4 regions of the Candidatus Villigracilis affinis genome follow, and region 1 is predicted to be linked to each of the others. Evidence: riboswitches for the same ligand, from Rfam matches in the RefSeq annotation. Region 1 holds a riboswitch; each other region holds the start of a gene.
What was found. Region 1 has a riboswitch for cyclic di-GMP ahead of IPI86_RS22455 (MBOAT family O-acyltransferase). Riboswitches for the same ligand answer to the same signal wherever they lie in the genome.
Positions count from the first base shown of each region.

Region 2: linked by a shared signal. The riboswitch ahead of IPI86_RS18305 (hypothetical protein) and the one ahead of IPI86_RS22455 (MBOAT family O-acyltransferase) in region 1 are both predicted to bind cyclic di-GMP.
Region 3: linked by a shared signal. The riboswitch ahead of IPI86_RS18350 (LamG-like jellyroll fold domain-containing protein) and the one ahead of IPI86_RS22455 (MBOAT family O-acyltransferase) in region 1 are both predicted to bind cyclic di-GMP.
Region 4: linked by a shared signal. The riboswitch ahead of IPI86_RS15615 (choice-of-anchor J domain-containing protein) and the one ahead of IPI86_RS22455 (MBOAT family O-acyltransferase) in region 1 are both predicted to bind cyclic di-GMP.

Region 1 is NZ_JADJKT010000039.1:236,366-244,390, reverse strand. Features, by position in the region: gene IPI86_RS22465 (FtsX-like permease family protein) at 1-2,160, shown strand, start outside; gene IPI86_RS22460 (HlyD family efflux transporter periplasmic adaptor subunit) at 2,239-3,366, shown strand; cyclic di-GMP riboswitch class I at 3,437-3,524, shown strand; cyclic di-GMP riboswitch class I at 3,617-3,713, shown strand; gene IPI86_RS22455 (MBOAT family O-acyltransferase) at 3,866-5,251, shown strand; gene IPI86_RS22450 (hypothetical protein) at 5,349-6,377, shown strand; gene ruvB (Holliday junction branch migration DNA helicase RuvB) at 6,448-7,470, shown strand; gene IPI86_RS22440 (DUF2905 domain-containing protein) at 7,546-7,779, shown strand; gene IPI86_RS22435 (hypothetical protein) at 7,837-8,025, shown strand, end outside.
Region 2 is NZ_JADJKT010000036.1:656,652-664,676, forward strand. Features, by position in the region: gene IPI86_RS18290 (tetratricopeptide repeat protein) at 1-878, shown strand, start outside; gene IPI86_RS18295 (hypothetical protein) at 998-1,153, opposite strand; gene IPI86_RS18300 (signal peptidase I) at 1,163-3,001, opposite strand; gene IPI86_RS18305 (hypothetical protein) at 3,125-3,520, opposite strand; cyclic di-GMP riboswitch class I at 3,669-3,757, opposite strand; gene IPI86_RS18310 (MFS transporter) at 4,046-5,329, shown strand; gene IPI86_RS18315 (hypothetical protein) at 5,443-6,966, opposite strand; gene IPI86_RS18320 (carbohydrate ABC transporter permease) at 7,098-8,025, opposite strand, start outside.
Region 3 is NZ_JADJKT010000036.1:686,088-694,112, reverse strand. Features, by position in the region: gene IPI86_RS18380 (radical SAM protein) at 1-729, shown strand, start outside; gene IPI86_RS18375 (arsenate reductase ArsC) at 811-1,224, shown strand; gene arsB (ACR3 family arsenite efflux transporter) at 1,226-2,317, shown strand; gene IPI86_RS18365 (acyltransferase) at 2,372-3,550, opposite strand; gene IPI86_RS18360 (uracil-DNA glycosylase) at 3,547-4,188, opposite strand; gene speB (agmatinase) at 4,226-5,050, opposite strand; cyclic di-GMP riboswitch class II at 5,325-5,446, shown strand; gene IPI86_RS18350 (LamG-like jellyroll fold domain-containing protein) at 5,500-8,025, shown strand, end outside.
Region 4 is NZ_JADJKT010000036.1:100,751-108,775, reverse strand. Features, by position in the region: gene IPI86_RS15630 (cellulase family glycosylhydrolase) at 1-76, shown strand, start outside; gene IPI86_RS15625 (choice-of-anchor Q domain-containing protein) at 253-2,337, shown strand; gene IPI86_RS15620 (hypothetical protein) at 2,454-2,924, shown strand; gene IPI86_RS15615 (choice-of-anchor J domain-containing protein) at 2,985-5,024, opposite strand; cyclic di-GMP riboswitch class I at 5,150-5,227, opposite strand; gene IPI86_RS15610 (S-layer homology domain-containing protein) at 5,709-7,451, shown strand; gene metK (methionine adenosyltransferase) at 7,581-8,025, opposite strand, start outside.

The DNA of each region.
Region 1 (8,025 bases):
GCGCGCACCACCCATAGCGACGCCTGGATATCACTGGACGTTATTGCTTTTAAAAATTTTAAAGAGAATAAGATCAACCTGTTGAAGCCTGTGATGGGGGCATCTGAGGCAAAAAAGGATGAGATCCTGCTTGATAAGCGGGCACTCGAAAAGTTCGATTTTGAGATCGGCGAATACATTATTCTTGAATTGTCCGATGGCACCACGAAGCAATTAAAGATCGTTGGTGTCGTGCAGGATTCCAGTTCCAGTGCGGGTGATTTTCTGGCTCCGTCCCTTGGTTTTATTTCAATGAAAACCATGCCCACTCTGCACCAGCCCGAGGACTTGTTCAATCGCGCATACGTGACCCTGTCTGAAGGCGTGGATGATCTGGACTACATCCATGAAGCAGGTGCAGACATCAAGGACAAGCTGGAGAGGAATGGGACGGATGTCATCCGTACACGCTTCTCTGAAAAAAATAAATATCCGCTTGCAGATATCATCAACGCCGTCCTTGGTATTTTGATGGCGCTTGGTATTTTGATCGTCTTCCTTTCGAGTTCGTTGATCGCCAACACCCTCGATGCATTGCTTAGTCAGCACTTGCGCCATATCGGTGTGATCAAACTGGTCGGCGGCAGGGGCAGACAGGTCTTTGCCATGTACGTCACGCTCATCATGGCTTTTAGTTTCCTGGCGCTGTTGGTCGCGATTCCTGCAGGTGGGTGGGGCGCGTATCGACTTGCCGAGTTTATGGCGGAGAAACTGAGATTCAATCTGCTTGGGTACCGCATTGTGCCGCTGGCGTTTGTCATCCAGGTTGTGATCGGACTGCTTGTTCCCTTGATCGCGGGCGTTACACCGGTCATCAATGGATCGCGTATCACAGTGTTGCGTGCCTTGAGCGGAGATATCGCAGGCGACGAAAACAAACCACACAAACACGAGCAGGAGCGCATCTCATGGTTCGACTGGATGCTGGTGCGTTTGACGAATATTTTGGCCAGACGGGGGATTCACTTCCCACGCCCGTTCATCATCTCCATTCGCAATACATTCCGCCGCCGCGGACGTTTGATGTTAACGCTTTTCACTTTAACAATGGGCGGCGCGATCTTTATCGCTGTGTTCAACGTCCGCATTACTCTGCATGATTACATGAACGACATCGGGAAATATTTCCGTGCCGATGTCACGCTTGACTTTGACAAACCGTATCGCATTCGCGAGGTGGAGCAATTTGCCCTGCAGAATCCAGATGTGGTATCTGTGGAAGGCTGGCAGTTCCTTTCATTTGAGCTTCTTAACCCTGATGGTACAGTGGCTGAGAACATAAACGTTTTTGCGCCACCCTCCGACAGCAAATTGATCGAGCCGATCATGGTTGCAGGACGATGGATGCGGTCAACAGACGTCCGCAAGCTGCTCTTGAGCGAGAAAGTACTTGATACCTATCCCTCTCTCAAGCCTGGCGACCCCATCCTGCTCAAGATCAATGGCCACGAAGAGACATGGGAAGTCATCGGATTATTCAAATTTGTCGGGCAGGAAGGCGTGTTTGCGTATATACCGCTTGAATACGCCGCTCAAATCACCAACCTGCCAAATCGCTCTTCGTCCTTCCGCGTTGTAACCATGCAGCACGACCGTACGTCTCAGGATTTAATGGCGGAAAAACTGGATCGATTCTTTCGCGATGAAGGATTCAAAGTCCGCAAAGCGGAATCAGGCCTCGCGTCATTGGATAGCGCCCTCGAAAGCCTGGATATTCTCGTTGCGTTCCTGCTCATCATGGCGGTGTTGACCGCTATTGTCGGCGCGATGGGTTTGACCGGTACGATGGGTATGAATGTATTGGAGCGTACACGCGAGATCGGGATCATGCGTGCCATCGGCGCAGACGACCGCGCTGTCATGCGGACCATTATTGCAGAGGGTTTTGTGATAGGAACGCTCTCATTTATTCTGGCAATTGGCGTCTCCATTCCATTCACATATGGGCTTTCCTATATTGTCAGCCTGGCTGTGTTTGAGACTCCCATCGATGTAGTCTTTACGTTCCTGGGCTATGCCATCTGGTTTGGACTTGTACTGCTGCTTTCAGTGATCGGCTCCATTTTGCCAGCGCGCAGCGCTGCCCGCCTGACGATTCGAGAAGTACTGGCTTACGAATAAAAAAATATGTCATTGTGAGGCCGTTTGCTATTTTGCCGAGACTTCACACAGACATTCACAATCCTATAGAAGGTAAACATGAAAAAACAAATATTGAATATCGTTGCATTACTAACAATTTTCTCTCTCGCTCTTGCCGCGTGTGGAACTCAACCCACCGCCGCACCTGCTCCTGCAGAATCTGTGGTGTCATCCAATGAAGTGGTGGCGGAGGGCCGCCTTGAACCGATTCAGGGAACCAACCTGTCCTTTCAAACTCGCGGAGTCGTTGAGGCGATTCTTGTGCAGGCCGGAGACTCCGTCAAAAGAGGGGATGTCCTCGCGCGGCTGACAAATGCGGGTGTGGCCGAAGCGCAGGTCGTCATCGCACAAAATGCCTATGATACCCTTCTCCGCAATGAGAGCGGCGACCGTGCCCGACTTTGGCAGGCTTACATGGATGCACAAACCAAGCGCGGCGAAGCTGAACAGAAATGGGACGATCTGAACGTGGACAACATCGAAGATAACATTGAAGATGACAAGGCCACAGTTGAGGATCGCAGAGAAGATCTTCAGGATGCGCAGGATGACTTCGAAAAATATAAGGACCTTGACGAAGATAACTCCAACCGCAAATCTGCTGAAGATGATCTCGAGCGGGCACAGGAAGATCTCAATCAGGCCATCCGTAACCTTGAAGATAATATCCGCGAACGCGATGAAGTCCGTGCCAGATACGATGCTGCTCTGGCTGTTGAAGCCGAGGCGAAGTATCAATATGAGATCAGCCTCGACGGCCCCAATGCCGATCAGCTTACGCTTGCCAAAGCCAATTTGGATTCGTCCCAGGACACGCTTTCCAACTATGTTCTGACCGCGCCATTTGATGGGATCGTGGCAGATGTCAGTGTGAAGGCGGGTGAACAGGTCACAGTAGAAACGCGTGTGATCAGCATTGCCAATTTCGATTCGTGGGTCATTGAAACTACGGACATTACCGAACTGGAAGTGGTGAAATTAAGCGTAGGCCAGCCGGTGCTGTTTGTGCCCGATGCTCTGCCCGATGTTTCACTTAAAGGCACGATCACCGAGATCAGCCAGGCATTCACCCAGCAGGGCGGCGACATTCTGTACACGGTTCGCATCGCTGTACAGGAGGCTGATCCGCGCTTGAAGTGGGGTATGACCGTGGAAGTAACTTTTATGGAACCTATTCAACAATAAGTTCCATTTTATATAAATAGAACATCTGAGTGATTGAATTTTATTTTTGTGCGTGCAATAATTTAATTGCTCCGAGAAAAGGCAATACCGGGGAAACCCCGGTTGCGCAAAGTCATGGGCCTAAAGCTGAACTGAGTCATGGCAGCCAGACTACCGACAAAAGCAAAGCCGCCAAAAGACGGCGACGCAAAGTCAGAGCGTCTAAAATCAACATACGCATGAAAGTTGTGCAGTTGATCAAGACCGACCGACCTCCGAAAGGCAAAATCAGGGAAACCTGATGACGCAAAGCCCTGGATCTAAAATCATACGCCTTATTTTGTGGTCATGATCGCCAGGCTGCCGAAGAGCAATCTTTTCTCAGGGATGACCATTATTTGAGTCATCCCTGTTTAATTTGGATGTGGAACCGCCTCTCACTTAACCGAAAGCTGGGAGGCGGTTTATTGTTATAATCGCGCCGACGAATCGTCCTCCTCAACAAGGGCGGAAATCTTTTATGGATATAAATTCTCCCAACTTTCTTTTTCTCTTCCTGCCTTTATTCATGCTGGTGTATTTCATCGTTCCCCAGCGCGGAAAACTCATCATCGGTGTTGCAGGCAGCCTGTTGTTTTATGCGTGGGGAAATCTTCCCTATGTTGCCATGATGATGGTTCTCACTCTCTTCGCTTACTTTCTTGCGCGCGGAATTGACCGTTGGCGTGATCAGAGAACCTCCCTGTTCCTGTTGTGGCTCGGAATTCTTGTAAATGTTGCGCTTCTGGTCGTTTTCAAATTATGGACGGGTGTTAAATATCCGCTGGGGCTTTCCTACGTCACCTTTCAGGTGATCGCCTACCTGCTCGAAGTCTACAACAAGGTGTCCGCAAGTGAAAAGGACATGCTGGCTTTTTCCTTTTACCTGCTGCTCTTCCCAAAGATTCCCGTCGGCCCGATCACACGCCACCGACAACTGCGCGAACAGATCCAGAACATTCAAGTTGTGCCGACAGATGTAGCGGATGGTCTTCGTCGATACATCCGCGGATTCGCTAAAAAAGCCTTGATTGCCGATACGCTTGCACGGGTGGTCACACCGATCTTCAAACTGGCATCTCCGACCATTGATCCCTCGTTCGCGTGGCTGGTTATCATCAGCTATTCCCTGCAATTGTATTTTGACTTTTCAGGATATACCGACATGGCCATTGGTCTCGGGCGCATGATGGGATTTCGCTTTCTGGAGAACTTCAACTTCCCCTACATATCCAAAAGCATCGGTGATTTTTGGCGGCGCTGGCATATCTCACTTTCAAACTGGTTCCGCGATTTTGTGTTTTATCCGCTCGAAAGACGGCGCTTGAAATGGATCGGCCAGCCGCTCAACATTCTGATCGTCTTTGCGTTGACAGGTCTTTGGCATGGCCTGACGAGAAACTTTCTCATCTGGGGCCTGATCCACGGAATGGCCTTGATCTTCGAATCCACAGCCCTTGGAAAAAAACTGCGTACGGCCTGGGCGCCTGTTCAGCATGTGTATGCGCTGGGAGTGATTCTGGTTGGCTGGGTGTTCTTTCGCTCGCCTTCACCCGATTTTGCTTTCGATTTCCTGCGCCGCCTTGCAGGCGATACAAGCGGATTAAGTCCTCTGCCATTCGAAGTGACCAGCCCACTGCCGTTCATCGAGCCGACTTTTCTTCTTGCATTCGCTGCTGGCATTTTGCTGGCGCTTCCGTTGGGGAATTGGTTTCAGAGCAAAGCTGATGTTATTTCCAACGATAAGCCTGTTGTGAAATTCTTTTTTCAATTGGTGTACGATCTGGGACTCGTTTTTCTATTTCTAGCAGCGGTCGCCTCCACAGTGAGTGCCACCTTTCAACCAGGAATTTATGGGACATTTTAGTTTCAACATGTTTCGGCCTGAACAGAGCCGCTTGTTCTCTGCGGAGCAGTCGAGTGACCTTGTTTGCCTGCCCATGAAACTTCAGGAGACCGTGTAAATGAAAATGGGAACTTGGGATAAACTCTATCCAAAAATATTCGTCTCTGTTTTCTTTGCCATTCTGCTGGCCCAACTCCTCGGCCCGCAGTTGACAGTCAAAACGATCTCGGACCGTTTTTTTCTGAAGACGGCATTGATCCAGTCATTTAACGGCTTTCGTTATTCACTTGGCGACCAGGTTTTTAATGAAGGGATCGTGGGCAAGGATGGCTGGTTGTTCTACTCGGGCGATTTCAGCATCCACGATTATCAAAAGACATCCCCCGTCAGCAAAAAGAATTTGAAGGAAGTGGAAGCGATCTTGAATCAAATCAACGATGCCGCCATGCGTAACGGCGGGAGCATGCTGGTGGTCATCCCGCCTGATAAAAACACGATCTACCCGCAGTACATGCCCGATGAAATTCCCGTGCTCGGCGAAACCTCGCGCCTTGAACAGTTCATGCAATACATGCAGGAGCATACCAACATTCAAGTCATGGATTTGCGTCCTGTGTTGAGTGAAGCCAGTCAGACCTCACAGATTTACTTCAAGTCTGATGCGCATTGGAATTGCCTTGGGGCGTACTATGCTTCCGCGGAGATCATCTCGATGGTCAGTATCAGCCATCCCGAAGTGCGACCGCGCTCTTTATCCGATTTTGAAATTGGCACAACGATCGATTCCTCGCTCGATATTTCCAAGACGATGGGGCTTGGCTTGCAAGAAGAGACATGGACCCTGACTCCAAAATTTGAAACTAATGTTGAAGTGATGCCCGCGCCGTTCGCCGAAAATAAACAGATGCGCGTTTCGGTCAATTCAGAAACCGACCTGCCCAGTGCGGTCATTTTGCATGATTCGTTTTACAACGAATGTTTGAATCAGTTGATCGAGCCATATTTCAGCAAGACCTTTTCTCTGCATTACGGCACGTCGAAACTTCCCGATTATATAGACCTGATCGAAAAGGAAAAGCCCGACGTGGTCATTGTGGAATTCGCGGAACGGCACATCGAATATTTCTTTAAATTATTGACGGAATAACCGCTTCGCACTTAACCGAAAGCTGATTGCTGTTTATTGATAGACTCTACCCGCAGGGTATAATCTCCTTATGAGCAAATCTTCCCGACCTCTTGACCCTGAATCAAAACCCGATGACCGCGTGGATAACGCCCTGCGTCCGCAAAAATTGGATGACTTGATCGGTCAGGATCAGGTAAAGGAAAACCTATCCATTCTCATCGATGCGGCCCGTGGACGAAGCGAGGCGTTGGATCATGTTTTGTTTTACGGCCCTCCTGGCTTGGGAAAAACCACCCTCGCGCATGTGCTGGGGAACGAAATGGGCGTCAATGTAAAAGTGACGGCTGGCCCCGCCATCGAACGCGCGGGTGACCTTGCGGCCATTCTCACCAATTTACGTGCTGGGGATGTGATCTTCATTGATGAAATTCATCGCCTCGGGCGCGCGGTCGAGGAAGTTTTGTATCCAGCAATGGAAGATTTCTCGCTGGATATTGTCATCGGCAAAGGTCCGTCGGCGCGCTCGATCCGTTTGAAACTGCCGAAGTTCACGGTGGTCGGCGCAACGACGCGGCTGGCTTTGGTCACTGCTCCGCTGCGCGCGCGTTTCGGCGCTGTGTATCGTTTGGATTACTACGATCTGGAAGCCATGAAAAAGATCATCACCCGAGCTGCGGGGATGCTTAAAGTGGAAGCCGATAAGGAAGGCATTGTTGAAATGGCGCGCCGTGCGCGTGGGACTCCCCGTATTGCCCTGCGCCTGCTGCGCCGTGTGCGTGACTATGCTCAGGTCCGCGCGAATGGGATCATCACCCAGAAAGTTGCCCGCGAAGCCCTCGACCTGTTGCAGGTTGACCCTCTCGGCCTCGATGATGTTGACCGCCGTGTTCTGAAGACCATCATCGAAAAATATAGCGGTGGGCCTGTTGGCTTGAATACCATCGCAGCTTCCATCAGCGAAGAGCAGGACACGATCATGGATGTGGTCGAACCGTATTTGCTCCAACTCGGCTTTTTAGACCGCACTCCGCAAGGCCGCGTTGCCACCAAATCGGCGTATGAACATTTGGGGTACACCTACACGGAACAGGGTCAGCAGAGGTTGTTGTAAATATTGGAAGGTTTGCAAGTTGAATAGTTTGAAGGTTTATTTTTTAACTTGTAACTCTGTGAACTTTGAAACTCAATGAACATGGAATCAATAGCTCGTTACTTAATGCTCGGCGGAATCATTCTCTTTCTTGTGGGTGGAGGTGTGTACTTCGCCGCGAAATTTGGAATTCCGCTCGGGCGCCTGCCCGGTGACATCCGCATTGAAGGGGAGAATGGAAGTTTTTACTTCCCTGTCACGAGTTCGATTTTGATTTCGGTGGTTTTATCCATTCTGCTCAATATCATCTCTCGTTTTCTAAAAAAGTAAATTTTGAAGGCTTTCGTAAAGTCGTTTTTTGGAAGCCTGCATTTTCCACGCAAATTCATGAAACGATTCTTCCTCCTTTTGCCTTTTCTCTTTTTTCTTTCTTCCTGTGGGCGTTTGGATACGATCCTGTATGTCCCGCAACAAACCCCTGAAACCTGGCTTCAGATCCAGCCTTATTTGGAATTCAACAGGCTGGTTATTGTTCAGCCGAGTACATCCATCATTGTTTATTTGCTGGGTGTTTTG
Region 2 (8,025 bases), on a different contig from region 1:
GTCTTGAAATTCTGCGTTCCATAAATGAGCCTCGGATTCTAGTGGAAGCGGTGACCTTCATGGGAATCATCACGATCATTACAGGTGATCTTGTTGGCTCATCGAAACTATTCATGGAAGGGCTACAAATTGCCAGGGATATTAACGATCAATGGTATGAAGCTTTATGCCTGACTGAGGTGGTTGGCATCAACCTTATGACAGGCACAGCAAATGACATTCACAAACAATTTCAATCCGCTGTGGAAGCGTGGCGCAAAACAGGCGACCAGCGATTCACTGCGTTTGGACTCACCTCGCTAAGCCTGGGCGCGATGGCGGCACGTAAATACGATGATGCTTACGCAGCATTGGAAGAAAGCCTGGCGATCAATAGTTCAATTGGAGATCGTACGGGATTAGCAAATTCATATCGCGGATTGGGGCTGGTGGAACAGGCACAGGGAAAACATGCGGAAGCGCTCGGCTTGTTCCGCTCGAGTCTGCAGATCTTCACCGAACTTGGTGCCCGTTGGGATATGGCACGACTTCTTTCGGAAATGGGGCAAAGCACATTTGCCCTGGGAAATGATTCAGAAGCCAAACACCTTTGGCACGAGTCCCTGCGGCTCTCGATGGAAACCCATGGAATGATCACCGCCATGGAAGCGATCGTTGGCATTGCCAGCGCGCATGCAAAACACGCGGATCATCAGTATGCCCTCCAACTGCTTCTGATCTGCATTGATCATCCTGCTATCATGCAGGAAACAAGAGTCCGCGCTGAAAAAATGGCCGCTGAATTGAAAGAGAAATTAACTTCGAAAGAAATTAAGTCAGCAAAAATCTTTACCAAAGACAACCCACTCGAAGCAATTGTAAAAGAAATATTGAAGTGAGCTTAAAAAGAAACACGATAAAAATGTGCAGCACTGATACACCGTCGGGGAGGAACAGGCATTTTTTTCAGCGGCAGGTTGCAGGTCGGGTTTGACGCGGGTGGTAATTCGTCCAAAAACTATGCGGGTGTCATCGCTTCTCCAAGATTGAATTGCTGTACGGTCCCCTGCAATGACTTGGCCATCTCCATCAGTGATTGAGCCGAAGCAGTGACTTCTTCAACCTGCGCGCTCATCTCTTCGGCAGATGAAATGAATTTCAAAAAATCAAGCAAGGAAGGTTTTTACAACTTGATCTTTCGTAACATTTCCGTCTCCGGCTGAGTCATCACAAATTCAATTTCACCTGTATGAATGACATATTCAGGTTCTTTTTCAGCAATTGACCAATTCTCCCGAATCGTATTTTTCCCGTAATTGACAGCAGGCTCCAACACCTCATTTTGAATTGGTTTTGGCCTTCTACCATTCTTTCTATGGACATTCGTCCAATGCCTTTGCATTTTTAGCTGTACAGGTTCTTTCACAGGCAGGTTATATTGTTCAAGATCAGGAGCAGTTCTTAATGCCTCATCATGGCTCGACTCGTTTTCGACGATACCCTTCCTCCCCATGCTGATCACGTAGCGATATGTCACCCTATTATCCTGCACAAAATAATAATGCAGGAAATTGCGGGTCATGTGAAGAATCATGGTCCCCTGTCGTTCGGCAAGTTTGGCAAGATTATCCATACTGGTGACATCGATCAAGGCGGAGGTAAATTCCAGGCTTTTTTCGTGAACGTCCACTATCATTGAGCCGTAGCGTAAGCGAATGAGCGCCTCTTCGTTTTGACGGGTCATATTAAAGATGGACAGACCCATGATGGCAAGCCCACTAAATGAAATTCCTAATCCAAGCAGGGAAAATAAGCGAATAAAGTCAACTGTAGTCTCCCATCCCAGCAAGGACAAAGTACTGGCTTGCATGCTGGAGCTATTTGCAAGACCCTCTTTCGTTATGCGCATGGGGTCTATTTCATCATTCGTATTGGCAAGATAGAGATGCACTTTGTCATACTTGAAAGCAAGTGTGGGGTCAAATGTGTCAGAGATCACTTGTCCTGAAACGACAGCAGTGAAGGCAATGTTTGTAACGATTTCAACGGTATAAGAGTTTGTGCGCAGCCCTGTTTCTTTTTCAACCAAATTTACTAATGTTTCCAATTGACAAATATCCAAGGTGGCCGTACCGAAATATGGATTACTGCTGAATGCTGTTTGTGGAAGTAATGGGATGGTACGCTGCCAGCCGCTCGGCTGATCTATGATCCGTGCAAACATTTGCTGGCTGCCCGATAAACTTTGAAGCTGATTCCCCGTAATATTATAGGCAAGCCCAATATTGAGAAAACATGCCAGTCGGGGGAAAACAGGTTCCCCGCTGCGTACCATCCCCGTGTCATAAACTCCGGGGGATCCAGTCGCAGTATAGGAGTAGATACCATCCTGTTGATACGGAATGGTATCTGCCGTACGCGTGGCTGGCCGGGTGAATGCAAAAATGGCCAAGCCAAGAAACCCGATAAACAGGGTCCCCAGCAGGTATAGCATGCCCTCAAGCATTCCACCTAACCCGATTGATGAGCCATTCTTTCCCTTTTTGCCTTTTGATGGTTTGGTTATCAGACTGGACATAAAAATACCTCCCAGTAAAACAATGGTGAGTGACAGGTTAAGGGGTTTGCGAAGCCACTGCATTGCCAAACCCGCTTTGGGCAAGTAAGCCAACTGTTTGCCGGTGATTTCTTCAGGGGTGGGCTGGGATGCATCAATCCACGAATTATTATCGCCTTTTATTACGAAATGTCCCTGCTCAATGCCGACGATACGGTGAATCACATATGCGCCCATTTCTGCATCGCGATAAGTGACAACGTCACCAATTTGGTATGTTTTTGCCCTGCGAACAATGACCAGGTCACCGGTATGGTAGTTTGGCTCCATGCTGATGCCATTCACCATTACGTAGGATGCCTGTCCACCAATTTTGGTCGGGGCGAAAGTAATCCAAAAAAATATGAGTCCCACAAACAGGATGAGATTGAAGAAAATGGATGACCAGCGCTGGGTTTGTTTCATAAGATGCTTACAGGAGCATGTGTGAATTTGAAAGTTCGTTTATTGTATTTATGAAGATAAGGCCTGGCAAGGCCAGACCCTATCTTCATAATGAGCTATTCAAATGTCAGTGTCATACGGATATTACGGGTCGAGGGTGCTGCTGGCGACAATGTTCAGTGCGGTAACATCAATAAGGTTGAGAGCGCCATAGGTGCAGGTAACTTCCATGGACGGGGCGACACCAGCTACGAGGGTGCAATCTGTCCAGGCGCCGCCTGTTGCGGTCTGAAGTTTTGCTATGGCAGCAATAACTGTCCCGCTGCTGGGGGCGACGTCGAAGGTGATCGCGTCGACCAGGGTTGGGTTGGTCGTATCCAGATCATATACGATATTGGTTACTGTGTAACCAGGAATTACATTTGCCTTGTACCCCGCGGCGCTGTCTGGTACGGTATTCGTTGCGGCGAAAGCGTACACGCTTCCCGCGGCAACGATTACGACAAGAACGATCAACAGAATTTTGAAATTGCGAAACATGGCTTATCTCCTTTTGACAAATCCGATTCTCATCGGATCTGCGCTAATGAAGCGAACAGCGTTTTTGAAAAACGATCAAGCCATTTGATTAAAAAGACCCGGCTTATGTTAAGCCAGGTCAAATAATCACGTGAGGTTTCTTGTGGTATTCGGCGGCCTGGCGGTCATGGTCACTTGCGTGACGTTAGACCCATGACTTTGCGTCCCTGCCTTTAGACAGGTTTGCCTTTTCGTTTTTCTTATCTACAGTATAGTCATACGAGAAGTTTACCTCAATCGTTCCGGTACTTAAATCACTTGCGTAAAACTACTCATTTTGTTCCTGGCTATAAAAAGGGATTACCAGAATTCCAGGACATAACCGTCATTGTATCGGGGAGACTCTGCACTTTGGGCAGAAGCAGGCCCAAGGTTCGTCACGATCGGGCCGTATTTCGGCATCCACATTCGGGGATACAATGTCATCTTCAAATGAATTGAAAACGAACCATCAACCATGGAATAGTTTTAGGAGTACGTGAAATCATGAGAAAGCCCATCATTGAAGATACCGCCAAACCCGTTGAACCGATCCTCTCGAGTTCTCCCCCGCCCTCGGATGGCAATACAACCTTCGTGGCCATGCGGCATCGAAATTATCAATTGTATTTTGGCGGACAGTTGATCTCGAATATCGGCACATGGATGCAGGTCATTGCGCAGGGTTGGGTGGTGTATCAACTCGGTCATTCAGAGTTGACCCTGGGACTGGTTGCTTTTGCTTCGGCAATTCCCACGCTGATCATTTCGCCGTGGGGCGGCGTGGTGGTGGACCGTGTATCACGCCGCAACCTGTTGATGATGACTCAATCCGGCGCGATGATTCTGGCGTTTGCATTGGCAGCCCTGACATTTTCAAATGTGGTTCAAGAGTGGCATGTGATTATTCTGGCCGCCCTATTGGGCGTGGTCAATGCCTTCGATGCCCCGGCGCGTCAGGCATTTGTTCCTGAGATGGTGGGAAAAAAGGATCTTCCGAATGCCATCGCCTTGAATTCGATGATGTTCAACAGTGCACGCGTCATCGGGCCAGCGATCGCGGGGATGATGCTGGCGGTGATCGGCGCAGCCTGGTGCTTTACATTGAATGGAATTTCCTTTTTTGCAGTGCTTACCGGATTATGGCTCATGAAACTCCCTCCGCATCAACGCCGACAACAGACCACTTCGCCGTGGCAGCAATTGGTCAGCGGCTTGCGCTATGCGGCTGGCACCCGTGAGATCGCCGCATTGATCCTGCTCTCGCTGGTCTTCAGTATATTTGGTGTTTCCTATTTCACGATCCTGCCCGCATTCGTAGAGAAGACTCTTCATCAGGGAGCGATCGCCTATGGTTGGGTAAATACAGCGTCTGGATTGGGTGCAGTCATGGGAGCCTTGCTGTTGGCGAATCAAGTAAGCCATGGCAGGCGCGGAAAGTTATTGGTCATTACCAACATTGCGTTTCCGCTGATCCTTATCGCGTTTGCTTTCGTGAGCAGTTATCCGCTTTCGCTTTTGCTGGCATTTGGTCTGGGGATTGGCTTCATGGTCCAATTCACCACGATCAACACCCTCCTTCAAACCCGCGTGGAAGATAGCTTTCGCGGACGGGTCATGGGGTTATATACGCTGACCTTTTTTGGTTTCGCACCGTTCGGCAATTTGATGATCGGTGCACTCGGTGAAAAAATGGGATTGGGGTTCGCAATGACCCTGTTCGCAATTTGTTCTCTGGTTCTCTCACGCGTGGTGCTGACAAAGATGCCCGAAGTTCAAAGTCTACCGTAGACGGGTAACGTAATTGAACGCGGGCGGCAGAACGACATTGCATAAGCTGAGTTATTAAGAAAAATCAGCCCCGAAAGAATAATTTCGGGGCTGGTCATGTTTATATCGATTCTTTATCTTTTGAATTTTTTACCCGTGGCGAGTTCAACGCTCTTATACGCGCCGTCGTAGATGCCGATGCTTTTGTTCTTGACGATGCAATCGCAGAACATGGCGAGCAGGTCATCGGCTTCGGTGAGGAGGTCGATGGCTTGCAGGGTTTGCGGAATGGTGCGGGTTTCGACGGTGCTGTCGCCGATCTCTGCGCCGCGGATGGCGCCCCACATTTCATGTCCGCCGACGCGGGCGTTGAAAATTTTGGGAACGGGATAGAAGGCGAGTTCGCTGGGCTTGGTGATCATCACATCCATGACGCGCATGAGATAGTTGGTGGCATAGACCGCGTGGAAGGTATTGTCGTGCAGGAAGATGTGCAGACCGTGCGCGGGCTTCTTGCGAATGCTGTCTGTGAATTCTTTGGTGTCTTCCCAGGTGAAGTGCGTGTTGATCAGGTCTTTGTGGTGAGCAAGTTGTTCCTGCAGCCAAACCCAATTGTCTTTGTGGTCGCCGAGGTTGATGAAGAGCGCGATCTGGTCTTTCTCGATCATTGGGACAGCGTGTTCGATGATGGCTTTGAAGAGTTCACGCTGCGCGCCAGCGCCGCCCATCGTGACGAGGAAGCGGCGGGGTTCTTTTGCATTCATGCGGGTGATGCGATCTGCGCAATCGACTTCGATGTTCTCGACGAGTTCATGGTCAACGTGATGACCTGTGAAGAAGAGCGCGTCCTGCGGGACGGGCTTGAGGACTTTGCCTTTGTCGTCAAATCCGCGCATGGCACGGAAGCCGTAATAGCCTGACGGAGATTGAACCGCGTGCTTGGCGCCTTCGGTGAGTTGGAAAGCCATCGGCCAGTTGTCGAACATCATGTCCACCACGTTGGTCATGCCGCCCGCGACAGCGCCCATCGCTGTCCACATGTGGGAGGTGAGCGTGGGCATATCCGATGGAAGCGCGCCGTAAAGATTATTGAACAGCTCGCTCATCTTGTAATCTTTGACTTCGGTCTTGAGGAAGCGCCACGGCCAGGTGCTGGTCATGTAATTGAAGAGCGCGTCCAACCCGGGGAGAGTTGGTTCGCCCGTGGTGAGAGATTCCCACACGTATTTATCGAACCACGGATAACGCTGTGAGATGCGCGAATATTTGCTGTAGTTGGTATTGCACCAGTTGATCACGTCTGTGCTGATGCCGGGGATGCCGAGCAGATCAAGCCAGTACGGAGTGAAGCCCATTGCCTTTGCCGCAGAGACACCCGCCATGGCGATGCGGTAGTGACCGAATCCCATGCGGATGGTGCTGACGATGACGCCGTTTGTTTTATCGAGCGGCTTGCCATTTCCATTGCGGACGATATTCTTGAGGCCAAAGATACCTGAATCGTAAGGATGGTCTTCGACGGTAAGATTGAATTTTTCATTGGGGTCGTAATTGAATTTCTTCGCCAGCATGGCCTTCCATTGATCTGCTGCGCGGGTTTGGCGTTCTGTGATGGGGTTTCCGTATACCTCGTATCGGCCATCCTTTTTCTGTAACATGATGCACGTTCTCCTTGAAATTAAAATGATTGCATGGAATGACCGTGGACGATGGACAGCAGACTACGGTCTATTGTCCATCGTCCACGGTCTATTATCCAAACGGTCAGGCTTTGTGAACCTGGATTTTACTATCCTTTGACACCGCTGCTGGCTACGCTCTCTACAAAGAAGCGTTGACCAAGGATGAAGACGATCAGCGGCGGGACAATGGCAATTGCTGCGCCTGCCAAAATGAGATTCGGCGTATCGGATGCACGTCCGCGTAGCACGTTGAGCGCAAGGGTGAGCACATGATTCTTCTCGTTGCCTACATTGATGATGACCAGCGGCCAGAAGAAGGAATTCCACGCGTACAGGAATGTGAAGGTGGCTTGCGTTGCCAGGGCTGGCACACTGGCAGGGATGAGAATTTGCCACAGGATCTGGAGGCGTGAGGCACCGTCCAACAACGCGGCTTCTTCAATTTCCTTGGGGAAGGTGATGAAGTGCTGGCGCATGAGGAACGTGCCGTACGCAGAGAATATCCACGGGATGATGAGGGCGGCGAGGCGATTCGTCCAACCGATGAGCACCATGAGTTGATACAAGGGAACGATGAGCATGACAAAGGGAATCATGATCGTACCAAGATAAAAGACGAAGACCGTGTCACGCCCAGGGAATCGCAGGCGTGCAAAGGCATAGCCGCCGACAACCGAAGTGAGTAATTGTCCCACCACCACGAGGATGGTCACCAGCGCTGTATTGGTAAGCGCGCGGGCCATGTTATTCAGTTCAATGACTTCGGTGTAGTTCTCGGGATGCCCGCCAAAAGTTTCCACCGGTTCGCTCAAACGGACGTTTTGAAAAACTTTATTCTCTGGGTTCTGCGGGTCCACGAACTCACCCACTGTGGTCTGGCTGACCAAAATCATTGGGATGATCTGACCATCCACTTCGACATCGAAGAGTTTTTCCATCTCTCCGTTCACTTCCACTTTTTGCTGGTTCGTCGCTCCGCCAGTCGGTTTCACCTCTGTGAGATAGCGCTCAACGGTGGCCGTTAGATTGTCAGCC
Region 3 (8,025 bases), on a different contig from region 1:
CCGACTGTTATCGAAAACCTGAAGCAGCTTCAATTGCAAAGGTATCAGACCTTTGGCGCTTCCAATTGGGCCGGATACCCAAAGCTTGGGATAGCCTTCGTCGCCATGCAGCGCAACATCCATGACCTGGGTGCTGTGGTTCGATTGGGGAGCAGGCTCGGCGCAGTGGAATTCTCCATCAGCAACGTGCTGGCGCATAATACCGAACTGCTCCATGAAAATTTATACATGCATTCCATGAGCATGGTGGTGGGGCAGGAGATCAGACCATTGGTCCACATGCCGCTGATGGATATTCAACCTCGAACGATCAAAGCCCTATCAGATGTGCAGAAAGACATGAACCGGCTCGAACTCTCTGGCAGTCTCTTGAATCAAAACACGGACCAATGTCCTTTTGTTGAGCGCGGAAGTCTGGCGGTTCGCTGGGATGGCAAAGTGAGTCCGTGCCTGCCGTTACTTTACACGCACACGCATTTTCTGGATGATCGGGAACGCACATCGAAGGAATATTTTGTCGGCGATATTCAAGAGACAGACCTGCTGCGCATCTGGAATAACGGCGATTACAAAGACTTGAGAAAGCGAATTCAGGATTTTGATTTTTCACCCTGCGCGTTCTGTAACAGCTGTGAAATGGCGAATGGAAATTTGGAAGATTGTTTTGGCAATATCCAGCCGACATGCGGCGGCTGCCTTTGGGCACGTGGATTGATCCGCTGCCCGTAGTATTCATCTTCTTAACAAGACGATAACAATTAATATTTTATGGGTGTGATAAAACTTTAGAAAAATTGTATGGAGATGACCATGAAAAAGGTTTTATTTTTATGCACTGGAAATTCCTGCCGTTCGCAATTGGCGGAGGCGATTGTCAATGCGCGGATGGGGGATATGTGGCAGGCAGTCAGCGCGGGAACAAAACCTGCGGGCTACATCCACCCCAAGGCGTTGGAAGCTCTGTCAGAAATCGGGATACAGCACACGGGTAGTTCGAAGCGAGTAGATGAATTCCAGGGCGTGGACTTTGACCTTGTCGTGACGGTTTGTGATTCGGCGGCAGAAGAATGTCCCGTTTGGCTTGGAAAAGGAAAGCGTGTACACCACAGTTTCCCCGACCCTGCGAAAGCCGAGGGGACGGATGAGGAAGTGATGGAAGTTTTTCGCGCAGTGCGCGATGATATAGAAAAAGAAATGATCGCTTTGCTCAAGACATATTCTTAATATGGAGGCTCTTGTGACACAGGAAAAAAGTACGACCAAAAAATTATCAACCCTTGATCGCTATCTGACCTTGTGGATTTTTCTCGCAATGGCAGTTGGCGTGGGTATTGGTTTTGTTATGCCGGCAACGGTGGCTGCGTTCAATCGTGCTGTTTCAGTTGGGACGACGAATATCCCGATTGCGATCGGCCTGATCCTGATGATGTATCCGCCGTTGGCGAAAGTCCGCTACGATGAGTTGGGCGATGTGTTCCGTAACTGGAAAATTCTCGGTCTCTCGCTCGTGCAAAATTGGGTGATCGGTCCGATTTTGATGTTCGTTCTTGCGATCGTATTCTTGCGCGGTTACCCTGAATACATGACGGGGCTCATCCTCATTGGTCTTGCGCGCTGTATTGCGATGGTCATCGTATGGAATGAGCTGGCGAAGGGTGATAACGAATATGCGGCGGGGCTGGTGGCATTCAACAGTATCTTTCAGGTCTTGTTTTACAGCGTGTATGCCTACGTGTTCATCACGGTCCTGCCGACATGGTTCGGTATGACAGGCAATATCGTGAACATCACCATCGGTGAGATCGCAAAAAGCGTCTTCATCTATCTGGGCATTCCATTCATCGCGGGATTTTTCACGCGCTTCTTCCTTGTCCGCGCGAAGGGCAAGGATTGGTATCACAAGGTCTTTATTCCCAAGATCAGCCCGTTGACGTTGATCGCGCTGTTGTTCACCATCGTGGTCATGTTCTCGCTCAAGGGAGATGTGATCGTGGAACTGCCTCTCGATGTGGTGCGGATAGCTGTTCCTTTGCTGATCTATTTCGTGATCATGTTTTTGGTCAGCTTCTTCATGGGCAAATCCATCGGCGCGGATTATTCCAAGACGACGACGCTCTCCTTCACTGCTGCCAGTAACAATTTTGAGTTGGCGATTGCGGTAGCGGTGGCGGTCTTTGGCATTAACTCTGGCGCTGCTTTTGCCGCTGTCATCGGGCCGTTGATCGAAGTGCCAGTGATGATCGGGCTGGTCAATGTGGCGTTCTTCTTCCAGAAGAGATATTTTGGCGGGGCGATGGTCCCTGCGCCTGCCAAATGAATATTGGGTCGTATCAGGGGAAATAAATAAAGAGGAACAGCGGTCAACTTTCAGTTAGGTTGACCGCTGTTTTGCGATTTGAGTTGCTTCGTGTGTTTCGGATTCATTCGTGAAATGACGCTTAAGTTTCAGTAGCGGATTTTCGAGAATGTTCCAGGTCAGTAATGCCAGCAGGGATGTGATGACAACTGTCAGCGCGCTGTAGGCGACGTAGTATTCCCATCCGCGAACTTTGGCTTTGACCATGATATCGAGCAGGGTCAAAGCCACGGGCATATGGAATAGATACATCGAGTAGCTGTACTTGCCGAAGAAGACCAGACCGCCGTTTGCAAATATTTTTCGGATGAGCGAGGCCTCTGCGCCGCTGGTGAGGAAAATGATCATCGCGGCAGAGGAAAATGCAAGCAGGGTGTATCCGATGGTGCCGAGCGGAATGTTTCTGTAAAGCGGATGCGGCCCCGCAGGGCTGGCGATAAATGCCAGATACAGGAACAAGATCATCGTCACAATGGAGGCGGGCAGCGCCAAGCGTTTGACCGTTGCCTGCCAGTTTGTGGGCGTGATGAAGAAGATGGCGGTCAATGCGCCCAGTGCCAATCCTTCGAGACGGGTGAATGTGTTGTAGAAAAAGATGACGGGCAATTGTTCCGAATCGGGCGAGAGCAGAGTGGCCACGGTGCGCACCAGCAGGGAGAGGATGACGATGCCCGCGCTGATCCACGTCAGTAATTTTTGATTCGTCATGCGTACGATGGCGGGCCAGATCAAATAGAACTGTTCTTCAATGGCTAACGACCAGGTAACGCTCAAATAAGCAGAGGGATAAATCGAGAACAGGTACAACCAATTCTGTTGATAAAGCAGGAAGGTTGGCAAATAGGGGATGGTGGTGTCGGCTGTCTTTGCCACGGCGGGGACGAATTTCACTGCGATGAGGAACAGGGCGAGCGCCGCATAGTACAGCGGAAAAATGCGCAGCACCCGCCGCGCATAGAAGTTCTTGTAATAATTTTTTTCGTCTTTGGCTTTCAACAAAATGGATGTGATCAGGAAGCCCGAAAGCACAAAGAAAATATCCACGCCCATCCAGCCGACCAGTGACAGGCGCGTGATGAAATGCAAAAAGCCGTTGGCAGTGAAATAATCGGCTCGTTTTAGAACATGATGCGCGATGACAAGCAGGATCGCGATGCCTCGCAATCCATCCAATTCCTTCGAGCGGTCATTCATGAGGCCGCTGTCTTCCCGGTCAATTCGTCATATTTTTTGCGGACTTCACGAATATCATCCCACATTTGGGCTTTGGGTGAGCCAGGCTCTTTGGATGGATTTCGCAGTAGATAGGATGGGTGAAAGATCGGCATGATCCAGCGGCCCTGAAGCTCGGTCCATTTTCCGCGCAGGGAGGTGATGCCTGTCTTGCGCAGAATGGAATAGCTGGCCACGTTTCCCGTCAGCAGCATTACGAACGGATCAATCAGTCGGATGATCTCAAAAACATACGGGCGATAAAAATCGGTTTCGGTATCGGTGGGTTTGCGGAAATTCTTTCCATCCTCACCGGGCGGCATGCGAAAAACGGAATTGGTGATGTACACATCCTGCTCAGGGTCGAAGTTCGCGGCTTGCAGGATCTTATCAAGCATCTGGCCTGCGCGCCCCACAAAAGGCTTTCCCTGAATATTTTCCTCGGGTCCCGGCGCTTCACCGATGATCAACAATTTGGCCTTCGGATTGCCGCGGCTGATGACGATATTGGTACCAGCCTTTGCCAGCGGATCGTCACTCATACGTTTCATCACACTGAATAATTCTTCAAGCGATGAATATTGTTTTGCGCCCGTGCTGGATGAATCAGATTGAGACATAAGCGGTTTCCTTATGAAAGAGGATGTAAGCCCGATTCTACCTCATGAGCATCTTTGCTACGATCTCTTTGAAAACCTTCGCCGCCACCATCTCGGTCATATTCAAGGGATCCCGTGTTGGGTTCAACTCCACCACATCCGCGCCGATAATGTTTGCCTGCAGTGACTGGATCACGCTCAATGCCTCACGTGTGGAAAGCCCGCCCGGCTCCCAATGCGAAATGCCGGGCGCAAATGCAGGGTCAAGGCAATCCATGTCAAAGGTGATATAAAGCGGTGAATCGAAATTTATGTTGAAAACATCCTGCCAATTTTTCATCGTCAGCACTTCCACGCCGAAGCGATTCGCCTGTTCGCGTTGATGTCCGTTGATGGTGCGAATGCCCACCTGCACCAGGCGTTTCGCCAAACCCGCTTCCATGATCCGCGCGAACGGGCTGGCATGTGAATGCGGATTATCATCAAAGTTATCGTACAAGTCGGGGTGGGCATCGAAATGCAAAATGCTCAAATTCGGATGAGCTTTCGCAGCCGCCTTCACCAGCGGATATGTGACCGAATGATCACCGCCGAATGCCATGACCTTCAACCCCGCTTCATACAATCGACCTGCGGCCTGCTCGGTCTCAATGGGCATATCCGCCTGCGACGGTGTGATGTCGCCAGCATCCGCGAAGATACTATCCGCACCGAGATAGGTTTCATCTTCCGTCCACTGATTGGACGAGTCGCAGAAAAACGCCTCACGGATCCGTTGCGGAGCCAGCGCCGCACCACGCATGTAGGATGAGTTTTCATCGAATGCGACGCCCAACAAACCAATGCGTGTGTTTTGTTGGGGGAAGGGACGGAATGTTCTCATGGTTTAGACCTTTTTCGACAGGATTCGTTTCTTGTATGCTCATTTTACTCAACAAATCGCTTGTAGGCATCGTACCCATGAAGGCAAGGATGGCAATCTATTCACTTTCCGCCTGGTAGACAGTTTTGCGGCTTGGAAAAGCTTTTCAGACAGCCAAATCGCTCCCAAAACGGTTATGACATTTGATTATTAAACCGGGAAGAACTACCTAATTGAAATCAGTTTGTAAATCTGTATACTAATACAAATCGCCTTGCATTTTTGCAAGGTTGTTGAGTCAATTGGCTGCGATGATTCAGGGATCTAATTTGGTCGCTTTACCTTCATGCTCCGAAAGTAACATACATGGAAGGGAATATCCTTGAGGAGCAAATAGCGAAACCGGCCTAATGGCTGGTTTTTTTGTTTTCAGATATAAACTATCCTTTATGTTCTAAATAGGTGGAGGCATGATGAACAATCGATTCCAAGCTCGTGTGTTTTCTTGCATTGCGATATTAAGTATGCTGTTTAGTGCTTTAGGTATTCCAGTGCAAAGCGTGCTGGCTGCCCCTGCTGGAACAGCCTTGCAATTCAATGGTACGAATCAACATGTTACATTTGGAAACACCCGCTCTATTCCAGGTACACTGACGGGTACTCCTGCTTGGAATACATTAGCCAACTCCAGGCTGGGCAGTTCATCGCTATTATTTAATGGGACCAGCCAGTATGTGACGTTTGGTGCCGCACCAGAATTAGGTGTTACAAACTTTACCCTCGAAACCTGGTTTTATTGGCAGGGCGGTGGAACAACTGGAACCACAGGCGGGGGAGGCCTGACCGCGGTTTATCCTTTAATTACCAAGGGACGTAATGAGGCCGACGGTAGCAACGTGGATGCGAATTATTATCTTGGGATCCAGGGCGGAAAACTGGCGGCTGATTTTGAGGATGCCGCCACGGGGGCGAATCACCCCATTATCGGGTTGACCACGATAACCACAAACGCATGGCATCATGCCGCGGTAAGTTACGATAGTGTCAGTGCAGTATGGACCTTATACCTGGACGGTGTTGCAGATGGAACATCGGATCTAGGCGCCAATGTCCTCCCACGCTCTGACAGCATACAGCATGCTGCCATCGGTTCTGCGTTGACTTCTGCTGGTACACCCGCAGGATATTTTCAAGGAAGGTTGGATGAAGTGCGTGTATGGAATGTCGTTCGTACACAGGCCGAGATCCAGTCAGGTATGAATTCTGAAATCTTAACTCCAACCAGTGGGCTGATTGGTCGTTGGGGTTTAAATGACGGCTCGGGTACAACCGCAAGTAACCTGAACCGATTGGGAGTAACATCTTTTACACTCGAAGCCTGGGTAAAGCGCGCTGCCGGTGGACTTACCATGAGCACAGGCACGAACGGCTTTGACGGGGGCGGTGGTCGACCGAATGGTATTTACCCCGTTCTCACCAAAGGCATGGGGGAGGGGGAGAATCCGGCCAACTTGAACACAAACTATTTCATGGGAATCACCGCCGATGGGTTTGTAGGCGTGGATTTTGAAGATACTGCTGGGGGCGCAAATCATCCAGCTTGGGGAACTACGTTGGTCCCCGTCGGTGAGTGGCATCATATTGCGGTTACTTATACAGGTTCCTGTTGGTCAATCTATCTTGATGGCAATCTTGATGCATTAAATGCCGCTGTTGTGGCATGCCCAAATGCGACTCCGGAATCCACCAGTTACCAGCATCCCGGTTTGGCGGCCGGGATAAATTCTGCCGGTGTGCTTGGCGCAGGATTCTTTGCCGGTACAATCGATGAGGCTCGAGTCTGGAATCGTGCATTACCTCAAAATGAAATTCAAACAAACAGGTTTGTTGAACTCGCCAGCGGCAGCGGCTTGCTTGCGCGTTGGGGGTTAAATGAAGGCACGGGTACGATTGTCAATGATTCAGCCATCCCCACTGCGGAGAATGGCACACTGGTAAATGGCCCGACCTGGGTAACAGGATTTCCGGATAATATCCCTCCTGCTGCGCCGACGGGTTTAACTGCCAGTTCATATAGTAGAAACGTCAACCTGTCCTGGACGGCCAGTTCTGATTCTGACTTTGCCGGGTACAACTTATACCGGGGCACAATCGCGGGGGGGCCATATACAAAGGTCAATGTTTCCCTGCTGACTTCATTAACTTATCTGGATGCAGGCCTGACCAATGACACAACCTACTATTATGTCCTGCGGGCGGTTGATACATCCGCTAATGAGTCGGTTGATTCCGCGGAAGTGGATGTAACGCCTTCTCTTGCTCAAGGGGCGGCACTGCAATTTAATGGAAGCAATCAATACGTTACGTTTGGAACGGGCAATTCCCTTGCGTCGCCTGTTTATACGATCGAAACCTGGTTTAAACGCACAGGTGCAGGTGTTGGCGTCACGACCGGCGGCGGTGGAATTACATCTGCCATTCCTTTGATCACAAAGGGAACGTCGGAAAGCGAAGCTGCCGCTGCAGATATTAACTATTTCCTGGGTATTGATGCGTCCTCTGCTGTGCTGGTGGCCGATTTTGAAGAGGGTGCAGGCGGGGCTGCTCCAAGCCTGAATCATCCGATCTCAGGAACAACGGTCATCGTGAACAATACCTGGTACCACGCCGCAATGACATATGACGGGACAACATTGCGGATCTACCTGAACGGGGTTTTGGAAAATTCGTTAACAGTGGGTCAGCCCGTTGCCAGTGCAACGACTTCCCCAACTGCCTTTGCAACTTCCATTCGTTCCAATGGCACTACCATTCAGGGATATTTTGCTGGGGTCATGGATGAGCCTCGTATCTGGAATCGCGCTCTGACCCTTTCAGAGATCCAAACAAATATCAATTCGCAATTGACAAGCGGAAGCGGCTTGAGCGCGCGTTGGAGCATGGATGAAGGCGCTGGTGCCGCGATTGCCAGCTCTGTTGGTACGTTTAATGGCACA
Region 4 (8,025 bases), on a different contig from region 1:
CTGCCCAAGTGAATTGGTGAATCGCGGCTGGGGCGCGTACTTGATCGTCAAAGCCAAGAATTTACCGACGCCGTAATTCATTCTCAAATATTACAAATGACAGCCACCTTTATATAGCAGGTGACTGTCATTTGTACACTATAGGAGGAAAAAACTTTGTACTGCAGGAGGTTACATTAAAATAACAACGATCATATGTTGCCTATATTATTGTGCTTTTAAAAATAATTTCAATACATGAGGAGATAATATATGAAAAAATCAGTTGTGAAATCTTTAGCGGTCTTTCTGGTTTTGATAGCATTAACGTTTAGCACTATTGGATCTACTCCTGCCCATGCCGCTACCACTTGGGTTGTGACTAGCCTTGCGGATGATGGCAGTGATATTACTGGTGCATGCCCTGATGCTACGGCATGCCGACTGCGACGCGCTGTGGCTTTGGCATCAGACGGCGATACCATTACTTTTGCATCAAGCCTTTCTGGACAGACGATTTACCTGGCTGCTGATTTAACCCTCTCTAAAAATTTAACGATTGATGGTTCTTCTCTGGCATCACAAATTTCGATAAGCGGTGATACTGGTAACAATGGGGGAGCTGATGTACGAGTGTTCACTATCAATTCTGGGATTATAGCCAATTTGAATAACCTGATAATTACGAAAGGGAAATCCCCTGCGTTTGGCGGTGGTGGCATCTTGAATTATGGAACATTGACGGTTAACAACAGTACAATTTCGGGCAGTAGCGGTACTGGAAATGGCGGTGGTGGTATTCTAAATTGGGGTGGTATGTTAATAGTTACGAATAGTTCCATAATAAATAATCCGGTAGGCGGCGGTATTATCAGCTATAACGCTATTGCGACAATATCAAACAGCACGATATCTGGTAACTCTACGACAACCTACGCTTCCGGGGGAGGTATTTGGAACTATGGAGCAATGACGATCACTGATAGCACCATCTCCAACAATGTCGCAACATCTGCTTCAGGCGGCGGTATTTATAATAATAGCGGTGTCTTAATAATTGATAGTAGTGTCATTGCAACTAACACTGCTGGAAATCCAGGTGGAGGCATCTATAACCTTGGCACGTTAACAGTGTCTGATACAACTTTTTCTGGCAATTCAGGTACCAGGGGCGGCGGTTTATACTCTGGTGCTAGCGGTACAATGACTGTAAAAAATAGCACGTTTTCAAATAACATAGCTACTTTGGAAGGAGGTGGGGTTTATTCACAGAGTGGAAATGCTTCCATCATAGCAAACAACACTTTCTTTGGTAATTCTGCGTCATCAAATGGCGGAGGTGTTTACATTGGTAATACACTAAGTATAGTTAATAGTACTTTTTCAAATAACTCTGCTTCCTCAGGAGGTGGTTTATATAATACCAGTACATTGAATTATGCTAATAATATTGTTGCTAATTCAACCTCTGGTGGAGATTGTGTTCAAGTTGTTGGCAGTATCGGTACGAATAAGAACAATTTGGTTGAAGATGCATCGTGTTCGGCTTCCTTGAGCGGAGATCCCAACCTTGGTTCGCTCGCAGATAATGGCGGCCCTACACAAACAATAGCATTAATCACAGGCTCTCCTGCAATTGATGTAGGAGATACAGCCACTTGTTCTGCGGCTCCGGTTAATAATTTAGATCAACGTGGTGTTACTCGCCCACAAGGCGCTCAATGCGATGTTGGGGCATATGAAGGCTCAATCACTTCAGGTACTACCTTTGTGGATGTGCCGACTACACATCCTTTATATAAGTATATTCAAGCTCTGTACGATGCGGGCTACACCGCAGGCTGCTCCAGCAGCCCGATGATGTTCTGCCCCGATACGATTTTGGACCGTGCGCAATCCGCCGTATTCATGCTGCGCGGACAAATGGGCTCTGGCTATACCCCGCCAGCCGTCACAGGCATCTTTGGCGACAACTGGACTGGTTTCGAATGGGCGCAGCCGTGGGCGGAAGGTATGTATCAGGAAGGCCTGACCACAGGCTGCCAGAGTAGTCCGTTGCTGTTTTGCCCCGCGAATCAACTTCCGCGTGTGGAGGCCAGCATCTTTGGTCTGCGCATGAAATATGGCGTGGGCTACGCTCCTCCCGCCGCGAGTGGAACTTTGTTTGCAGACTTCCCGTCTAGTGACCCGAGCTACTGGGGAATTGATTGGGCCGAGCAAGCTTATCTGGATGGCTTGCTCCCCGCATGCGGCACAGACAGCGTTACTGGCAAACCGATGTTCTGCCCAAGTGAATTGGTGGATCGTGGCTGGGGCGCGTACTTGATCGTCAAAGCCAAGAATTTGCCCACACCGTAATTTTCAGGAGTGAAAAATGACAGTCGCCTTTATGGATTGGGCGGCTGTCATTTTTGGATTTGCGTTGTTCCCATGAACTTTAAATACGCGGCGGCGTCTATAGCATGGAGGAATCCATGAAATCAACCATTGAACTGACACTTGTACTGGGAATGGTCTTGACCACCTGCCAATCGAATCCCACCTTTGTTGACACATCGCCTCTTTCTTCCCCTCAGCCTGCTGACACCTTCGACGGGACTCTCTCCACCCCTCAAATTGCTCTTACACATTCCTCTACGCAGGAGATTGCCGTGCAGGCATCCCGGAATGACTTGAGCCGGCGATTGAATATCAATGCCGATCAGATCACAGTAGTGAATGTTACAGAGGTAACGTGGTCTGATACCAGTCTGGGTTGCCCGCAACCGGGCATGGTCTATGCCCAGGTACTGACACCCGGCTACATGATACAGTTGAAAGCGAATGAAAGGATCTATACCTATCAATCTGACACGAAGGGAAACGTTGCGGAATGCGGCGGGCCTGAATTTCCGGTCACGCCGGGAGAAATCCAGGACGGACAACCTTGGATGCCTGTTCCATGACGATGACAAAATAAAAAGAGCCTGCCTCACACGAGGCAGGCTCAATGTTACAGAAGCAGGCTACTTCTTTGGTCCCTTGTTTGTATATGTGAAGTCGTATGTATAGGGAGCATAGGATGTGGTGCCTTCCGGCGCATCGAAGGTAACCAGCATGGCAACCTTGGTGGACCACTTCAACACCTTGTTCAGTTCGAAGAGGCCCTGTTCGGTTACGTGGTTCAACTTCATGCTGACCACCTTGTACTCATTCCCCTTTCCAACAGTCTTCATGCCGATAAAGGTTACGGTGTAATCATTGTTAACCGGCAGATAGTAGGTGAGATCATGGAAAGCCGCGGTGTTTGAGCCGTCGGAGATCAGCGTACCATCCACATAGACGTTGTCTATGAACCAACCGTCATAGTAGGTTCCCCAATCGGTTACATAGCGGAATGCAACCAGAATATTCTGGCCGTCGTACGCGCTTAGATCATAAGACATGTTAACCCATGTGCCGCTCCAGCCGGTGAGGCCGGGCAGGTTGGCAATGACGGTTGGATGAGCATTGGGGTCATGATCGGAGGTGGTATAGGCGTTGGCGAGGCTTGCCCAGGTGTATCCGCCGTCGGTTGAGACCTGAACGAAGCCATAATCCCAAAGCTCTTCGGTATCGTAGTAAGTATCGAAGGTCAATGTACCGCCGCCCGTCGTTTCAAAGATGGCCCAATTATCCAGCAAATCGCCCGCACCGCCCCATATCACAGCGCCGTCTGATGTCCAGCCGGTTGGGAATGTGCTATAAGCGATCCCGTTAAAAGTGAATTTGCCAAGAGCCTTGGGGTCGCCGTTGACCCAAATGTAATCGGTGCCCCATGGCGGCGCGCCGGGGGTATTGAAGGCTTCGAGATTTGGCGCGGCTGGTGTGCCGATATTCAGTGGCGCAAAGTAATAGCTCAGTTTTGGATCGACATTATAGAATTGATAGAGCCCGCCGCCGGGGTTCTTTGAGTTAATCAACATTGCCACGGACCAATCGTGGAAAATGTCGGCGAAACTCTTTTGAATGTTGAATGCGGCCAGTGTGGAGTTGATACCGCTGATCCCATTGCCCTCATCATGGAATAGAGCTTGGGTGAACGGCTTGCCATATTTCTCCAGGAGATAATACTGGAACAAGTAAGCCTGACCATAATCGGTCAATATCTCCAGATCGCCCTGGTCGCCCCAAACCGTTAGCGAATTCTCGGGCCTGGCCGCGGCGGCATCCACATGACCCTGGACAGCGATACCGTACCCGGTCAGATACTCGGCGAGATTCGACATGCCTTCATTGATGAAATTCTCCTCATCCGAGTCGTAGTCACTGTGCAGCAGGTGTTGATATTCATGGGCAAAGACGCCTTCATAAAGATAGGGTCGTGTGCCGTTTGGCCCGGTGCGATTGACCCAATCGTAGGCATCAATTGTCATCACATTGCGGTCAAAATAGGCTTCATAAGAAGGTGAGTAGAACCCTGCGATGTAGATGGGGTAATTCGGATCGAAATAATTCTCATCGCGGACGTTTGAAACCAACACCACCTGGCGGCCAGCCGTATCGGAGTAGTATCCGGGCGGGAAATATCCCCAGGCTTCAAGCAGGGAATATGCCCCATCATGTGCGGCGGGCATTCCGAAGAAGGATGTCTCCTTCGGATACATATTGTTCTCAAACTGTCCAAGCATATACTGGGCTTGTTCACAAGTAATTTCTGGGGTAGGGCGCGGATCACCCGCAGGCCATGCCAAACTGCTTTGCACCCAAATTTGAGCCAGCGGTCCCTCGGCTACGAGATAATAGTTCGTAAATCCATAGGCGCCTGTCACACTGTTTAATCGCATCCAGGTCTTGGTAGCCAGGACGCAACTCGTATAAGGCGTATTGCTCGAAAAGCCCGCCTCTTTTGCCGCATCTTCCGGTGTGTTGCTGATGATATCTGGGGTTGCTGGCATTTCACGGATGACCGGGCCGGCATCCATCGGGCTGTAGTCGATTGGTTTGGGCGCGGCAGATGCAGTTCCGGGCATGACGGCGATCGTCAATGCTAGTATGCCGATAACGGCAAGGATCTTTCTGTTCATCAGATTCTCCTTATGTATATATATTTGAACAAAAACGATATCCCTTGCATAGAAGCGGTTTATTTCTTCGTTTCACCTCCGTGATGGTTGTAAATGGAAATTAAAAACTGCCGAAGTAAAAACCTTTCGGCAGTCTGGCGGTCTATACGTGTAGACCCATGACTTTGCGTCCCCATCTCGCGATGGGTTTGCCATTTCGAGGCGAATCCCTACCTCTCAAGCAAATGCAAAATAACTCTAAATGTGTTTTTATATTACAAGGTTTGGACGGTAATTTCAAGTGATAATTTGCAATGTTTCCGGCAGCGCCTGATCTCTGATTACAGCGAGGTTTTGTATCTATTTCGATAATGATTGTCGCAATGATGCAATTCCGCGTGTAGTGAGTGGAGGTTGGATATTTTCTTAACTGCGCAACCTGTGGTCAATTGCGGCTGGGGTGCGTACTTGATCGTCAAAGCCAAGAATTTACCGACACCGTAATTCGAAAAATCAAAATATCTGTACTGGCAGGAGCCGTGAGTCGTTCTCACGGCTCCTGTTGTTAGTCGTCTGTTTTCGGTGGGGATTGTGTACCTATGAGCCAATACCGCCCAATCCATACTTGATATTTGATTTGATAAATCGTATAGTGATTTAAGGGCGGAAGTGAAGTTGTCACATAGTGAACCTGGGAGGGTTTCCATGTTTAATAAAAGTTTGACTCTCTTCATATTGGGCGGTTTGTTGTTGTCGTTTCTAATGAATCCAGTGATGGTTGGCGCAAGTGAAACAGGGGAAATTCCTCAATTGGTTGCCAATGGAGTGGGAGACTTTGCGCCGCTGACCGCTGGTAGTGAGATGGGACCCATTTCGGCGGGGTTGAACCATACCTGCGCACTGACTTCCTCGGGCGGGGTGGCATGTTGGGGAAATAATATGTCTCAGCAATTGGGAAATAACATGATGACTCATAGCCATGTTCCAGTAATGAGCCAACTTATCAGTGGAGCGAGCGCCATCGCAGCTGGGGGGATGCACGTCTGTGCATTGACCACGACGGGTGGGGTGCTGTGTTGGGGGGATAATAGCGCGGAGCAGTTGGGAAACATCACGCCTTTCTGGTCAACTTATGAGCCAGTGAGTGTGTTTGGGCTTTCCAGCGGGGTGAGTGCCATTGCGGCAGGACACTGGCATACTTGTGCGTTGACCACAACCGAGGGAGTGATGTGCTGGGGAAGTAATGGGGATGGTCAGTTGGGGAATAACTCAAATGTCGGCGGTTACACCCCAGTCAATGTAAGCGGACTTTCCAGCGGGGTGACTGCCATTGCTGTAGGTGGAGGGCATTCCTGCGCGTTGACTGCAACGGGCGGAGTGATGTGTTGGGGAAGTAATAGCAATGGTCAATTGGGGAATAATAACTCCAATAACCCAAGCCCAATCCCAGTCAACGTGGTTGGGCTATCCAGCGGGGTGGTTGCCATTGCTGCTGGTAGTTCTCATACTTGTGCGTTAACTGCGCTTGGAGGCATAAAATGCTGGGGTAATAATCAATTTGGACAATTGGGCAACAACACATTTGCTGATGAAAGCCTTCTGCCTGTGGATGTGGTGGGGCTTCCCAGTGGCGTGGTTTCCATTGCTACGGGAGAACATCATACCTGTGCGCTGACTTCAACTGGGGGGATGATGTGCTGGGGCGATAATGACAATGGACAATTGGGAAATAATTCATTGACCGTCAGTGCTGTTCCGGTGAATGTATCTGGTTTATCGAGTGGAGTTAGTTACATGACAGGAGCACGTTGGCATACCTGCGCGCTGACCTCAGACGGCGGAGGCATGTGTTGGGGGGCGAATGACTTTGGTCAATTGGGGGATGGAACAGATATCAGAAGCCTTATCCCAGTGTATATATCAGGTATGGCTCCTGTTCCCACCATATTCACAGATGTACCATCCACGTATTGGGCGTGGGAATATATCGAGCGATTGTATAACGCCGGCATCACCAGCGGATGCAGTGCCTCTCCGATGATGTATTGCCCGAGTCAACTGTCACCCGCGCCCAAATGGCCATCTTCATTTTGCGCGGCGTGCACGGGAGTTCCTATATTCCTCCAGCCGCAACTGGAACTGTCTTCACGGATGTCCCACTCGGTTCCTTCGCCGCAGATTGGATCGAACAACTTGCGTCAGAGGGAGTCACTGCTGGATGTGGCGGTGGAAACTATTGCCCGGATGCAACCATCACCCGCGCCCAAATGGCGATCTTCCTTTTGCGTGGTGAACATGGAAGTTCTTATGCTCCTCCTGTTGCAACAGGAACGGTTTTTGGGGATGTTCCGCTTGGTTCCTTTGCAGATGCATGGATCGAGCAACTCGCGGCCGAAGGTGTCACCAGCGGATGCGGCGGCGGCAACTATTGTCCTGATGCCAATGTGACACGCGCTGAAATGGCCGTCTTTTTAGTCAGAGCATTTAGTTTGCCGTAACAAATGAACTTGAAGCAAAAAGAGCCGCGAGATTCTCGCGGCTCTTTCTTTTTACCTATTACCTATTCACTCAAACTTCCTACAACCCCGCAGCCTTCTTCAGAGCCTCAGCCTTATCGGTGCGTTCCCAGGGGAATTCGATATCATCGCGGCCGAAGTGGCCATAAGCGGCGGTCTTGCGATAGATCGGGCGGCGCAGGTCAAGGTCACGGATGATTGCGCCCGGGCGCAGATCAAAATATTCGCTGACGAGTGCCGAGATCTTTTCATCTGCAATCTTGGCGGTGCCAAACGTTTCAACATTCACCGAAAGCGGATGAGCCACACCGATCGCATACGCCACCTGCACTTCAACGCGATCAGCCAGACCAGCGGCGACAATGTTCTTCGCCACATAGCGGGCCGCATACGCGGCGGAGCGATCCACCTTCGTGGGGTCTTTCCCGGAGAAAGCACCGCCGCCATGACGGCCCATGCCGCCGTAGGTATCGACGATGATCTTGCGTCCAGTCACGCCTGCATCA